Regions from separate parts of the Paenibacillus sp. UMB7766-LJ446 genome, predicted to be linked through region 2. Evidence: predicted binding sites of a transcription regulator. Region 2 holds the regulator's gene; the other holds the start of a gene.

Region 1 (8,018 bases), on a different contig from region 2:
GTGTCGAGCCCGTTTTTCTCTTGAACATATTCTCATCCCCTTGTTGAGTTTATCAGTAGCTGCACAGGTTGGCGCTGCCGATGCTTATATGGTAAGGGAGGGATTAACAATTTGTAAGCGCTTTATTTTTTAGATAAGTGTCTGATTTTTTCAGGTAGCGGGGAAGCGCAGCGTGACCCGTGTTCCATGTCCGACCTTGCTTTCCACCTGGAACGTGCTGCTTGCGCCAAAGGTCAGATCCAGCCGCTCCTGTACGTTACGCAATCCGAAGCCATGTTGAATGCAGGACAGGTTCTCCATCCCGACACCGTTATCCTCAACAGTAAAGAGCATATATCCCTCATCCAGAATTCCCGTCAATCGCACGGTGCCTTCTCCTACTTTGGGCTCAAGCCCGTGATAGATCGCATTTTCCACCAACGGCTGTAGCATTAGCTTCATCATGTCCATTCCCTTGATTGCCTCATCCACCTCTTCAATGTAAGTGAACCGTTCGCCGAAGCGAATACGCTGAATATTCAAATAATGCTCAATATGCTTGAGCTCCTTGTACACCGGAATACGCTCCTGTCCCTTGTTCAGGCTGAGCTTGAAGCTTTCGGACAAGGATACGGCCATCTGGGCGATCGTGGCATCATGCTTCAACGTGGCCATCCAGTAGATCGAATCGAGAGTGTTGTATAAAAAGTGGGGCTTAATTTGCGACTGCAGCGCTCGAAGCTCTGCCTCACGCTCTTTCAGTCTTGATTGAAGCAGGCGTTCGTTCAGCTCGTCCCTTTCCCGAGCGACCATCTTGAAGGTTTCGGCAATGACCCCGACTTCATCCGGGGCAAACCGTTCAGGGAATTTGCCTTGCCCCAGAGTCCAGTCCACCATCATTTTTTTCAATCTCAGCAATGGCCGTGTAATAGTGCCTGATATGGTGTAGGAGGAGACAAGGGCTATAATGCCGATCAGCGTAGCAATAAGTGTTGTTGCCCAGCCGATTGAACGGGATTGTTTCAGCAGCTCGCTGGATTCGACCATGTGAATGAACGTCCAGCCGGTAACGGCATTTCGATGTGTGTTAACCAGAAACCCGTCATGCTCCAATTTTTGAATAGCCTCTGGCAAGGAGTCTGGTTGGGATGCCCAATCCGCGTCGCTTCTACCGTATACGGGCTGGACCTTAGCCTGTGCAATGTCCAGAGCCATGTAAGAGCCATAGCGGCTGGTGCTGAAAATTTTGTTGAAGATCCCGTCCGAAATATTGATAATAAGAAGCCCGATCGTCCGTCCCCCCGGATCGTCCGCGTCCCGGAACAGCTTGACTGTAGAGAAGGAGTCATCCGAGGTACCGAACACATCCGAGTGATAATATACGATTTTCCCTTTCCCCGTAACGGCACGGGAATACCAGTCGGAAGCTTTAATGGCGGTATCCTTGCCCGGAATTTCGTAAATGCCTGCCTCATCCGACCGCCCCTCGCAATACGTGCGAAAATCCAGATCAAGCAGGCAGACGGATGAAATATACTTGCTGTCGATGGAGCTGCTGCTCAATACCTTTTTAAGACGCTGGAGAGTAACTCCGGGTGTGGTGTGGTTGCCGCCCTGTGCACCGCTGCCGCGTAATGCATCCTGAATGCCATCGTTCATGACGATGGACAGATGCAGATTGTTTATTGTTTTGAACAACAGATCGGCCACCTCACCTGACATTCGCAGCTGCTCCCGATTTGTCTGCGTGCTGATCTCCACTAGGGTATGCCGGGCAACATTGTAGGAAATCAAGCCGAGCAGGAACAGGGAGGGCAGGGAGAGCAGGATCATGGCGAGCAGAAAACGGGTGCGGACACGCTGGATGCGTGGCACGAATAACGTATGCGTTAGCCATTGCTTCATCATTTTTCACTCTCCTGTGGAGATCTATCTTCTTCGCAACTGCTTCTGTATTGACCAGGTGTCATGCCCGTTGCTTTCTTGAATGTTTCGGTGAAATGTCTGTAATTCGGATATCCGACCCTTGCACCTGTTTCATGTACGCGCAACCCCTTGGACAGCATGGACTTGGCGCGATCAATCCGCTGATGAGTCAAATACTTAATATAAGAAGTGCCTGTTTGTTCTTTGAAGAGAAGGCTGAAATACGTCGGATTTAATTCGGCATATTGCGCAACCTCCTGCAAAGAGAGATCACAGGCGTAATGGTCATTGATATAAGATAACGCTTTCAAAATAGCAGGATGCCTGGATGAGATATGTGATTCAGAGGGGGTGGTCTGGACAGCGAGGTCCAACTGCTTGCGAAGCCAATCAAACATAGCTTCCCGTGTATGGAAGTCCTGAATTTGTTCATGCGCAGGCGAGCGGCACATCAGCTCGTTGCCGTGCTCACGGGCCGTATCCAGTGCCACATAGATGAGCCGGAGCCATTCTTTTTCCAGCGGTTCAGGTCCAAGCTTCGAAGTTTCGGTCCACGCCTCGAACTCATCCAGTGCCAGCAGCGTTCCCCGCCGATCACGGGTACGAAGACACAATTCCAGGTTGTCCATGTGTTGCGTCAAAGCATGCTTAACGGACTCTTCCATCTGAACTATATCCGAATATTCAACCCATGGCTGCCCGGTAAAACGTGCATGTCGCAGCGACTTGCGGGCCTCCTGGTAACTCTGCTGTGCTTGATTTAGCAGATACGTATGGCCTGCCCCAATTACGAGAGGTTTGCAATCAGACAAAGGTGACAGCTTGGCATACATTTCATTCATCTTCACAGACGCATAACCGTGGGCCGCAGGAAATACAGGGAACACAGCCAGAACGTACTCGTCTCCATTCGCGGCACGGATGCACCGATAACCGGGATAATCAGGCGCAGGGGTGGAGACAGGTGAACTCAGGGCGAATACGCGAATTTCGGTAATTTGATCGGCCTCTGGACCGAACAGCTCCTTCCATTTTGGGATAGCCCTGCTTCCGATAATCATCAGGTCCATCGTTGCCTTCTCCAGCAGCTCTTGTCTTCCAGTTGACCATTGACTCTGAAGTGTAATGAGTTTCCGATGACGCTGGAGTCGGTCCACTGTTTTCATCAGCGCCTGTTCGACATGTTCAATCGTGATGGGCTTCTCCAAATAATCAATTACGCCCAGCCCAATCGCCCTTCTGACATATTCGAATTCATTGAAGCCGCTGAATACAATACAGGCGATATCGGGATGAATTGTGGCCAGCCTCTCGATCAGTTCAAGTCCGTTCAATCCGGGCATGCGAATATCGGTAAGAATAATGTCAGGCCGAAGCTCCTCGACAATACGAAGTGCCGATAGTCCATCTCCTGCGGTTCCGATCAGCTCGATTCCGTATCTTGTCCAGTCAATCATTCCTTGCATACCCTGAATAACAATGGATTCATCATCACACACAACGGCCTTCAGCATGGTGTAATCCTTCCTTTCGGGAGATGATTCATGGAATTGTACAATATGGTACCGTTTCCTGTGGTATATAGTATAACAGCGTTTGGCGGCGTTGGAAGCTGCTTCGATATCCTTTTTTGTTCAAGTTTAGGAGTGGGCAAGGAGGCATAATCACCGGAATATTCGGGAATACTTTGCTTCATACGATTAATGATAAGGTTAGGCAAATAAGAAGGACAAATAAAACAAAATTTAAATGTAGTTGAGAAAAGACTTGCAATGTGAAAATTATCACATTATAATGAATGCATGAAGTGAAATAAATCACAAAGAACACCGGTTTATAGTGAATGTTTTCACAATCATTTTCCAAGTTAAATTAGTGAATAAATTCACAACATTAGAGGTAGTCAAAGCAGGCAAGACAATCAGCGAAGTTAAGGAAAATTTTGTAATCCAGCTTCAGTAATTCAGCAACGTAAAGATAGATGCAAGCAAGCTTTTATATTTATACTCCAAGGGGGAACCTTATTATGAAAATCGCAGTTATCGGATGTACACATGCAGGAACCGCAGCCATCGTTAACACCGCCAAATTGTACCCGGATGCTACCATTACCGTGTATGAGCGCAATGACAATATCTCCTTTTTATCATGTGGTATTGCCCTGTATGTGGGTGGTGTGGTGAAAGATCCGGACGGACTGTTCTATTCTTCGCCTAACCAACTGGCCGAACTCGGTGTCGTTACCAAAATGCTTCATGAAGTGACGTCAGTAGATGCTGCAGGTCATAAACTTCAGGCTAAAAACCTGACAACCGGGGAAGAATTCGAAGATACGTTCGACAAGCTGATCGTAACCACAGGTTCATGGCCTGTTGTACCAAAGCTGGAAGGCATCGATATGGATAACATTTTACTTTGCAAAAACTACAACCATTCCAATACCATCATTGAAAAAGCGAAGGATGCCAAACGCATTACTGTGGTTGGAGCTGGATACATCGGCATCGAGCTGGTGGAGGCTTTTCAAATGAACGGTAAGGAAGTTATGCTGATCGATAGCGTGGACCGGATTCTGAACAAATATCTGGACCCCGAGTTTACGGATGCCATTGAAGAAACGTTGACTGGACGCGGTATCAAACTGGCTTTGGGCCAAACAGTACAGAAATTCACCGGAGAGAATGGCAAAGTGAACAAGGTCATTACATCCAAGGGAGAATTTGAAACAGACCTCGTTATTCTGTGCATTGGTTTCCGTCCAAATACCGAACTGCTCAAAGGCCAAGTGGATATGCTGCCGAACGGCGCAATCATCGTGGATAAATATATGCAAACCAGCCAGAAAGACGTCTTTGCTGCTGGAGACAGCTGTGCAATTCATTACAACCCAACGGGCAAAGCAGCTTACATCCCACTGGCAACCAACGCGGTGCGGATGGGTACACTTGTAGCCCGAAACCTGGTTCGTCCAACGACACCGTACATGGGTACACAAGGCACATCAGGTATCAAAATATATGAGCAAAATATTGCAGGCACAGGTATGACGGAAACGTCTGCTGCTGACGAAGGTCTGGTCGTTGAAGCGGTAACGCTTGAAGATGCTTACCGTCCGGAGTTCATGCCAACGGCAGAGAAGCTGCTGCTCAAAGTGATCTATGAACAGGCTACCCGCCGCATTGTTGGTGCACAGATTATGTCACAGGCTGATCTGACACAGTCGATCAATACGATCTCGGTCTGCATTCAGAACAACATGACGGTAGATGAGTTGGCCTTCATCGACTTCTTCTTCCAGCCGCATTACAACAAACCGTGGAACTTCCTGAACTCGGCTGGTCTTCAGGCGTTGCCTCCAGTAGATGTAAAAACACCAGCAATGGTATAACGGATACTGCTGAGATATAGGAGAGCTGCCGCATCCTGCGGCAGTTCTTTTCTTTTTGTTTTTTCTGAGATCGACCGAACAAGATAGAACGGAAGCATTAAAAAATGTAGTTTTCAGACTTTGTGATAAAAGTAACAAACCTCTCGAAACCTTCGCGATACAATGAACATATCAACAATACAAATTGATTTATGATGTTCATGAACTGTGAAGGAGAGGATCGTTATGGCAGCAAAAACACCTCTTGAGGTTGCACAATATACGGCGCATACGGGGATGAAGAAAGCTCAAAATCCGGTGTCCTCTGTATTGATACTCAGTTTTTTGGCAGGCGCTTTTATTGCGCTCGGATTTATGCTGGATATTCGGGTCATTGCCTCTGCTCCGGCCGAGTGGGGCAGCTTGGTTAATTTGATCGGTGCAGCTGTGTTCCCGGTAGGTTTGATATTAGTGCTGATTGGCGGCGGGGAACTGCTAACAGGTAATATGATGGCCGTTCCACTCGCGACGATTGCGCGCAAACTGTCCGCAGGCAGCATGTTGAAGAATCTCACCCTAGTAACGATAGGTAATTTCCTTGGGGCGATCTTTGTGGCCTATGCGTTTGGGCATGTGCTTGGTCTTACGGCAGAAGGTGCCTACTTGACCAAAGTAGTCGATATGGCTGGACACAAGCTGGACGACAGCTTCCTTCAGGCTTTTATATCCGGGATCGGGTGTAACTGGCTGGTAGCTCTTGCGGTGTGGTTGTCCTATGCATCGGATACGATGAGCGGAAAAGTACTGGGCATTTGGTTCCCAACGATGGCTTTTGTGGCTATTGGATTCCAGCACGTTGTCGCCAACATGTTCCTGATTCCTGCGGCGATCTTCGAAGGGCATTATTCGTGGGGGCAATACGTCATGAATTTCATTCCGGTATGGCTTGGTAATCTGGCGGGAGGGGCGCTGTTTGTGGCGGTTGCTTACTGGATGGTGTATCTACGCAAACATGAGCCGGAAGTGCAGCCTGAGGTGGAAATGGCGGTGGCCCAGCCTGTAGAGACGGAAGCCAGAACGATGTGGAGCAAGCAGGCGTAGCGACATTTTTCCGAGTAACCGAGTTAGTGTTGTAACCGTGGTACAAGTGCGAAAACGAGTGAAAAGGCGAATGCAAAGTAAACAGGAGAGGCGATTCTGATCTCGTTCAAGTCATGGCTGTCGGCTGTGATGAGCGGGAAAGGAGTCGTTTTTTTATGTAGAAATATCTGCACAAAATAAATTCGCCATGACAAGGTTCGGGGGAACGAAACCTGTTCATGGCGAATTTCGGGAGTGGTCCATGATATGGCATGAGGAGGAAGTGGGGAAACACTAGCCTAATGCCTTATTTTTAATTTACCCCTGAATTTCGAGATTGAATCAAGGGGAAATAAGATTTTTTTAAAATAATTTCGAGCAGCTGTGGCGGTGAAAAAAGACTGTTCTCTTTACGCGATTACCATGAAGAAGATATGATATGAAGATAGCTTTGAAGGGGGAGGGACTTGTATATGATCGATCAGGAGAATGGCGTATTCCCGGCGGTTTGCCCGCTCGATTGTCCGGATACTTGCGGCCTGCTGCTTCATAAGGAGAACGGCAAAATCGTGAAGGTAGCAGGCAATCCGGACCATCCGATTACCAAAGGCGCCATCTGTAACAAGGTCCGAAATATGGCGGAGCGGGTGTATCACCCGGAGCGGCTGCAATATCCGATGCGACGCATCGGAGCCAAGGGGGAAGGCCAGTTCGAGCGAATCAGCTGGGATGAGGCCATCCGCGAGATTACGGCGAAATTCAGTTCACTGTCAGATACCTACGGACCGGAGAGCATCCTGCCATACAGCTTCTATGGAAACATGGGCATTCTGGGTGTGGATGGCATGGATCGTCGATTTTTCAATGCGTTAGGCGCGAGCAAACTGGAACAGACGATATGTAACGCGGCCGGAAATACTGGGTGGAAATATACGATGGGTGCGAACCGGGGAACACTTCCCGAAGATACGGAGCATGCAGATGTCATTCTGGTGTGGGGAGGCAACATCGTCAGCACCAATATGCATCAGGTCGTTCTGGCCGAGAAAGCCCGCAAGAAGGGAGCCCAAATCGTCGTCATCGACGTTCATCGCAATCGGACCGCCCAATGGGGCGACTGGTTCATTCCACTCTACCCGGGTACAGACAGTGCACTGGCACTCGGATTAATGCATGTTCTGTTCGAGCAGGGACTGACAGATGAGGACTTTATGCAAAAGTATACCGTCGGCCATGAGGCACTGCGTGATCATGTCCGCAGCTACACCCCTGAGCGTGTTGCACGTATTACAGGCGTACCGGAAGCGGATATCGTGAAGCTGGCTGAGCTGTATGGCAACGCACAGGCCGCCCATATTCATATCGGCAATGGCCTGCAGCATCACGATAACGGCGGCATGAACGTGCGCAGCGTAGCCTGTCTGCCTGCGATTACAGGTCAGTGGCTGAAGCGCGGCGGTGGCGCGATTCGTACCAATAGCTACGCGAGCACCAATAGCGATGCGTTGGAGCGTCCAGAGCTGCGCCAGAACCCGGAGCCGCGCGTGGTGAACATGAACCGGATTGGCGAAGCACTGCTGGAAGCGGAGCAGCCGATTCGGGCGTTGATGGTTTATTGCAGCAATCCTTTGGTGGTGGCACCGGATACCGAGCGGGTGGAGCGAGG
Region 2 (8,018 bases):
TTGTCATCCATGGCTGTGTTTACCTTGATCCCATTCGTAGCCATTTTAGACAAGGTCGGTGTAATCTCGGTGTATTGTTTGCTCTCCATAGCCTGAGCTACGGTAAACATGGCGCTACCCCACCAGCTTTCCAGCGCTTCGTTGGAATGATCCACGACATCCAGCTTCAACGAACGAGTGCCAATCAGGGTTTGTCCTTCTTTGTGAATATATTGTACCAACCTGCCCAAATCAACATCCGGCTGCAGATCGAGTTTCAACTGTACATCATTGTGGTTAATAGTTAATTGTACATCATTGACTCCATCGTACTGGGTAACCATCTTTTCAATTGGGCTTTGCACAGCCACATGACGATACACAAACCAACCTCCAAACAACACAACGGCTGAAATGACGGCAGTCAGAGCAATAGGCAATACTTTTATCTTCAAGTGAGTTACCCCTCCTATAATTTGGCCCATTCTATAGCTTGTAGGCAAGAATATGAATATGTGTACGTAAAGTCCTGTGATGTGTCTAACAGGATTTATTTGTGTATGATGTATCCTTGAATACATATTTGAGTATATCACATCGTATATACAATATCTAAGGCGAAAATATGAATAAATTATTAATTTTAACTATTCAAATCCAAAATGATCAAGAAAACACGTCAAAGAACCGGTCCAGTCGGGTTTCCGTCTGCCGGTTCTTTACTGTATTCTTTTTAGAAAATAGTACGTCTGCTGATTCTAGCTATTCGGAATCGTATAGACCAGGTCAACCTGTTCCCCGTTACTAAAGCGGTAAAAGCGGTAATAATTGTGAGTAGCATCGTTATAATACACTTGCCATACATAGATTCCATTCACAACACCTGGCATGATTCGTTTGATCTCCCCGCCTGGAACTTCAGAGCTGAACCGATTTCGAATCTGTGCTTCAGACATGCCGTTCTTCAGCAGTTCACTGTGCACCGCATTGGTCCCTGTCACAGGCTTGTTATTTTCATCAAACTTGATCCACACCAATACATCCTGGTTATCCTTATTTTTACCGATCAGGGTCCAGTATATGTTGTCTCCGCCGTCTTTTTGACCCCATACATACTTACGCAGGTCTTCGTGTGACGTAATCCCAACCTGTTCCTGGGCCGCCTGTATGGCCAACGCCTCTTCCTTGCGCTGATCCTGGGTAACATAGACATAATAACGCTGAAGTCCAAACAGAATCAGAACCAGGAGCAGCAGCGAAATCCATATCCACTTCTTTTTTTTCTTCAAAAGCCGAACTTCCTTTCCCTATGACGATGCTGTCCTTGGAATTAACGGGCAAGCAGACCGTCAAATGCCAGTTGAGACTCACGCAAAATACGCTCTTCATCCATCGTAAGACATTCGCCATGTTTAACCACTTGTTTACCATCCACCCACACATGCTCTACATCTTTGGCTGATGCGGAGTATATGGTATGGGAAATCAGATCCGTATGCGGATAGAAATGGGCTTGTTCAATATTCAAGGCGATGAAGTCAGCCTTCATGCCTGTTTGCAGTGCTCCTGTATTGTTCAGGAATATGGATTTGGCACCATACGAAGTTCCAAGCAGAAGTGCTTCCCCTGCTGGCACTGCGGTAGGATCACCGGACACACCTTTGTGAATCAAAGCAGCAAGTCTCATCTCTTCAAACATATCGAGGTTATTGTTACTTGCTGGTCCATCTGTTCCGAGGGACACGGTCACCCCTGCTTTCAGCAGATCAGGTACTCGTGCAACACCCGAAGCCAATTTAAGGTTACTGCCTGGATTGTGGGAAACTGCTACATCATGTGATGCAAGAATTTCGATCTCTTCATCATTCAGATGTACCGCATGTGCAACCAGAGATGGACGGGAGAAAAATCCTAGCTTCTCCAGATGTGCAACCGGACGTTGACCGTAATCAGCCACGTTCTGTTCCACTTCACGAAGCGTTTCAGACATATGCGTATGCAAAGGCAGATTCAGGTCATGAGCAACCTGTACCAACTTCTCTATGTAATCCGGAGGGCAAGTGTAAGGTGCGTGTGGAGAAATTACGGTTGTAATTCTTCCGTCTGCTTGTCCATTCCATTGACGAGCAAATGCTGCGGATTCTTCCAGCTTGCGCTGTTGTTCTTCCGCTGAGCAAAGTCCGATTACCCCTCGTGCCAGAGCAGCCCGAACGCCGGATTGTTCCACCACTTTTGCAACCTGATCCATATGATCATACATATCCAGAAACGCTGTTGTTCCACCTTTCAACATTTCAAGTACGGAAAGTGATGTGCCCCAATATACGTCTTCAGACGTCATTTTGGCTTCCATTGGCCACATTTTCTCCTGCAACCATACTTGTAATGCCAAATCATCTCCATGACCTCTCAGAAGCGACATGGCCGCGTGACCATGCGTATTGATCAGACCCGGCAAGAAGAGCAGTCCTTTTCCATCCACCTTTGTCAGACTTTCGTCTCCTTCCGGCAAAGTCTCACCAATATGCACAATCTTGTCATTCTCGACAACCATGTAACCTTGAACCACTTTCCAATTCGTGCCCTCACTCACGGCAAATTTGCCGTTGTGAATTACCCATCTATTTGTCGTCATCTTCCTCGTCGTCCTTTCCGTTCTCCAAATAATAAGCAAGGCTAAGCAGATCCGTCGTAAAATCGGCATGATGAATGCGAATATGCGGCGGGGTCTTCAGGATCGTTGGCGCAAAATTCAGAATCGCTTCAATTCCTGACTCAATCAACTGATCGGCAACATTTTGGGCTTCCGTATCCGGAACCGTGATAATCCCTATACGAATGTTATCTTTTTTGACCGAATCCGTTAATTCATTCATCGGTTGCACCGTCAGACTGTTAATTTGACTTCCAATCTTCGGACCGTAGGCATCAAATACAGCGACAATCTTCATGTTGTCTTTGAGGTAGGCATTGTAATTGGACAAGGCGTGTCCCAAATTACCTGCTCCGACAAGAGCTACATTGATCTGCTGGTCTATTTTCAGAATATGGCGGATCTTCTCGATGAGATATGAAACGTCATATCCGATCCCTTTACGACCAAAGTCACCGAAGTAAGCCAGGTCTTTACGAATCTGAGCCGGATTCAAATCCAGTCTCAATCCAAGTTCTTGTGAAGAAACCGTATTGACTTCGCGCTGATGCAGTTCATTCAAATAACGCAAGTAAACAGGCAATCTTCGCACCACGGCTTCCGAAATTTTATCTGATTTCATTCATTGCTCCCCCTTACCAAGGCCACGATAGATAGATGAAAAGATGAGCACCCTGTCTAAAACGATGCAAAAAGATGACTGAATTAAACAGGATGCTCTTTGTTATATAATGGATAATTGCTTGAATTACTTCTTTAATCGCTTACTCACTATTCATGAAACGAATGAATGATATTGCTCAATTTTACCGCCAATTAGTGGCTTCATGCAATCATATAAGCTACAGAGCATAGCTGTTATTGCTGTTCATCGGTTGGTCTCTCAAGCCATTCCGAAATACGAGGAACCATCTGCTCTGTAAGCATGTGTTCCATTTTGGGACCTGGTAATGAATATAAAAAGTACTTGCCATAATATGCTTCAATGACACGTGTATCGTATACAATCACAATACCTCTGTCTTTACCCGTACGAACCAGTCTGCCGAATCCCTGTTTGAAGCGGATAACGGCTTGCGGCACGGACAGCTTCATAAACGGATTTTTCTTCTGTTGCTGCAAAAGCTCACTCTTCGCTTCAACTAATGGATGATTGGGTGGCTGGAACGGCAGTCTGACAATCGCAAGACAGGTCAGAGCCTCTCCAGGAATGTCCACTCCTTCCCAGAAGCTGCTTGTGCCAAGAAGTACAGTTGCTTTCGCATCCTGGAAGCGGCGTGTAAGCTTGGAACGGCTGCCGCTGTCCACCCCTTGCCCGAGCAAAGAGATATCATTACCTGACAAGGCCTCCTTAAGCGGGTCATAGACCTGGCGCAGCATGCGGTAGGAGGTGAACAACACCATCATGCGTCCACGAGTCGCGATAGCCGTTTCCGCGAGCGAATGCACGAGCATATCCACAAAGTGGGCATCACCTACACTGCCCTTCACACTTGGGAAATCACGCGGAATGACGAGCAGGGCCTGTTCGCGATAGTTGAATGGTGACGGCAGCATGGATGTCAACAAGCGGTTATTCTCGGCAGCTTCCTGCAAGCCCAGCTGTTCGATCATGAATTGAAATGACTTGTCAACCGAGAGCGTAGCCGATGTAAGCACAACGCTTTTCTTTTTATCAAAGAACATATCCTTCAATTGCGCACTGACATCGACAGGAACGGCATAGAGCTGCAGTGATTTACTGCGGAACTGGCCGCTAGCCTCCATCCAGTACACGGTATTGGCATCATCCATGCGCATGAAGAAACGCAGATTATCCTTGATCGTTGCCAAGTCCTTGAGCAGTCCTGAGATATCCATAATCAGACTATCGGACTGATAATCATCCTGATCTTCTTTCACTTCAAGCAGCAGCTTGTCGCCTTTACGAATCAAATCGCCTAGGGTTACATAGATTTGGTTTTCTACATCCTGTAATTCCTGCCATTTGGCCGGTTTTTGCGATGGCTTCAGTCTAAGTGAAAATTGTCCAGTCTCGCCTGGAGAAGCATCGCTACGTTCAGGCAGCAGGCCGAACAGTGTATCGCTTAGTCGATCCCATATCTCCTTAACTTCAACGGCAAGCGGGAACATCTGATCAATCATGGAGCCCCACTGTACCGAATTTTCATGACCCGACAGTTGAGAACGAAGCATCGGAAGTTGGCCATTACGGCTATCTTTAAACAGTCGGGTCAATATATGAACCAACGTAAAATATTTCATGTGAAGACCAAGATGCTTACCTGCTACATCCTCCAGATGATGTGCTTCATCAATGACAAGACTTTCGTAGGCTGGCAGCAGCTGATGTGCTGCTTTGACATCCGTAAACAATTTCGAATGATTCGTTATGACGATATCGGACAGCCCGGCTTCATGTTTGGCCCGATGATAGAAACATTTACGGAACCAAGGACAGGAGCGTCCAAGACAGGATTCAGACTCACTCTGTACCGTCTCCCAGAAGTCTCCACCGCGCCCGCTTAGATTAAGCTCCTCGTCGTCTCCAGTCTCCGTCTGGGTAAGCCAGACAATCATCTGAGCTGCTGTAAAATAATCCTCTTTCGGTGTAGCGAATTCACGTTTATTGATTTTATGCTCAAACTTACGCAGACACAGATAGTGCCCACGACCTTTGAACACCGCTGCCTTGAACGGGAACGGAACCACTTGGGTCAGCATAGGAATATCCCGCTCTCTCAATTGCTCCTGCAGGTTGATGGTATGTGTGCTGACCATGACTTTCTGTTCCTGTTTCACACTTTCATAGATGGCAGGCAACAAATAACCAAGCGATTTGCCAGTACCCGTTCCAGCTTCAATCAATAGATGCTTCTCTTCATCCAAAGCTTGTCGTACACTGCTGAACATCTGAGTTTGCGCCTCACGCTCCTCATAATGGTCCAGCGTCTCCTTCAGGTTATCTCTAACCTGATCCATAAACTGCTCGAAACTTACGTTTTCCAGCGGGTTACCCTCCCGCTCATCACGTGGTGAACCTATATCAGTCCAGTCACTCACGTTCAGGGCGAGCTGGCGATAATACGTATGACCATCCAGGTCCTGAATCGGCTCTGATTCCTTCTCAGTACGCATTCCGTCGAAGAACCAACCCAAGTCACTATCTTCTGGCGCAAACAGATCACTGAGGCGCTGAATCGTGATCAGAGGCAATGCACGCAGCTCATCGAGACACTTCAGTAATACAAAAGCTGTCGCAAGAGCATCACTGTCTGCCTGATGAGGGCGGTCATGCTGAAATCCGAATTCTGAAGACACATATCCGAGTTGATAAGAGCCCAGTGACGGGAACGTGATCTTCAGGAAATCAATCGTATCCAGAATACGTCCGGTGAACGGCAGGTAACCGCAGCGATCGAGTGCATTTTGAAGAAAGTGAAAATCAAAAGCAACGTTGTGCCCAACAAGAACAACATCGTCGAGTAGCGGAACCATCTCCATCATCATCTCTTCCAATGAGGGAGCATCCGCTACATCTTCATCAGTAATACCGGTTAACCCCGTAATAAACGGAGGAATCGGTACACCTGGGTTCACATAAGAACTATATATTTGAGTTATGCTGTAGTCATGATCTATGATGGCAAGTCCGGCTTGTATAATCTCACCGTCGGACTGCGTGCCGGTTGTTTCGAAATCCAATACGGCAAATTTCATTGCAATGTACGGTCCCTTCCATTCCAGTCTATGTTACAGCATAGCAAAAAAAAGGGCATTTGAAAATTAACTGACAAAAAAGGCGGTGTCCCCTCCGCTATGCCAGAGGAGGGAACACCGTCTTTATGCCGCCGAATGGCCCTTAATTTAAGGCTGTCAGCTGATTTGCATATTGCAATTTTCCGCTGTTTAATCGACAGGCTTCCATGTTATACAGCGGTTCGGTCAACGTCGGGTCATACTGAAGCGCCTGCGCAAATAGTGAACATGCACCTTCAGGATTCGCGAGTTTAGCCTCAATACAGCCCAGGACGTTACATACAAGTCCCTTCAATCTCGGCGAACCGTTCAGATGCATAATCCGCTGCAAGTGTATTCCAGCTTCCTCGGTTTGTTCCAGGTTAAGATGAGCAAGCGCCAGGTAAAATCGAGTCAATGCACTTTCTGGATAGTCGGTCACAACCCTGGAAAATTGCATAATAGCCTGCGGGTACATTTGCAGTTTGAAATAACCCTGACCGCGACTGAAACACTCCAGATGCAGTTCTGGCAGTGCGGTAACAGCTTCCTGTTCAGGCTCAAGGGAGGCGGGCTTATCTTTATCCAATTCCCGTTCCCTTACCTGGCTCATTTTTTCTTCAAACATCAGCCACTCATCAATCATCCCGTCACTCATCCGCTTGAGCAAATTCCACTTTTGCAGCAATTCCTGTTTGTTTAGGCCTTCAGCAGAAGGGTAGCGCTTGATAATTTCATCTAACATGTCGTTCATTTCTGCGAAAACATGCTGGAACATCGATGCATCCCCACCCTTGAAAAAATGGATTAGTGCAGTGACCTGTACTCATTTTTTGTAGAATGGGTCGATTTCATTCCCCTTACCAGTCGATTACATAATCGTCGCATGAACTTCGTGCTTCATTGTTTGCACTGGTTTATTCTGTCCATCCACAAATACAACCGTAGGTTTGTGATTATTTGCCTCTTCTTGAGACATCATTGCATATGAAATGATAATGACGGTATCGCCAGGCTGTACCAGACGGGCTGCTGCTCCATTCAAACAGATGACTCCACTTCCACGTGGCCCTGGAATGACATAGGTTTCCAGACGGGCACCATTGTTGTTATTCACAATTTGTACTTTCTCATTTTCCATTAGATCAGAAGTTTCCATGAGATCTTCATCAATGGTAATGCTACCCACATAGTTCAGGTTTGCTTCTGTAACGGTTGCCCGGTGAATTTTGGATTTCATTAGTGTTCTAAACATGGGACAGCACCTCCGATTTTTGCAGTCTTATATTGTCAATCAATCTGGTTTTGCCGAATTTTACTGCAAGTGCGATCAGCAGATCGTCCCGGCCATGAACCTTTTCATGATCCGCAAGTGGCTCCAAACTTGGAAAAGCCTGAATTTCAGCATAATCAATCACGGCCATTGGTGAACGTTCAATATTCTGGCGCAATATGCCGCGGATATCCGCTGCTGTCATCGCCGTCCCTGCATCTACAGCTTCCTGTGCCACACGCAGTGCCTTGGACAGAACAAGAGCTTCCTGACGTTGTTCTGTGCTGAGGTACACGTTCCGAGAACTAAGCGCCAAACCATCACTTTCACGGACAATAGGACATGGTACAATCTCTACTGCCATGTTCAAATCGT

The links. The regulator Rex, encoded in region 2, represses fermentation and respiration genes when NADH is low (regulators of the CRP and FNR family bind a similar motif). The targets are predictions, from matches to a motif close to TTGTGAAATATTTCACAA.
Region 1: the regulator Rex is predicted to act here: its motif matches at 5,414-5,431, upstream of QP794_RS08700 (formate/nitrite transporter family protein).

The regions. Positions count from the first base shown of each region.
Region 1 is NZ_JASOYM010000003.1:121,500-129,517, reverse strand. Features, by position in the region: gene QP794_RS08720 (ABC transporter substrate-binding protein) at 1-28, opposite strand, end outside; gene QP794_RS08715 (cache domain-containing sensor histidine kinase) at 151-1,887, opposite strand; gene QP794_RS08710 (response regulator) at 1,884-3,419, opposite strand; gene QP794_RS08705 (FAD-dependent oxidoreductase) at 3,932-5,293, shown strand; gene QP794_RS08700 (formate/nitrite transporter family protein) at 5,519-6,373, shown strand; gene QP794_RS08695 (molybdopterin-containing oxidoreductase family protein) at 6,826-8,018, shown strand, end outside.
Region 2 is NZ_JASOYM010000018.1:65,733-73,750, reverse strand. Features, by position in the region: gene QP794_RS30305 (hypothetical protein) at 1-434, opposite strand, end outside; gene QP794_RS30300 (cell wall elongation regulator TseB-like domain-containing protein) at 738-1,268, opposite strand; gene QP794_RS30295 (amidohydrolase) at 1,310-2,614, opposite strand; gene QP794_RS30290 (redox-sensing transcriptional repressor Rex) at 2,601-3,254, opposite strand; gene dinG (ATP-dependent DNA helicase DinG) at 3,491-6,352, opposite strand; gene QP794_RS30280 (tetratricopeptide repeat protein) at 6,495-7,124, opposite strand; gene panD (aspartate 1-decarboxylase) at 7,242-7,625, opposite strand; gene panC (pantoate--beta-alanine ligase) at 7,618-8,018, opposite strand, start outside.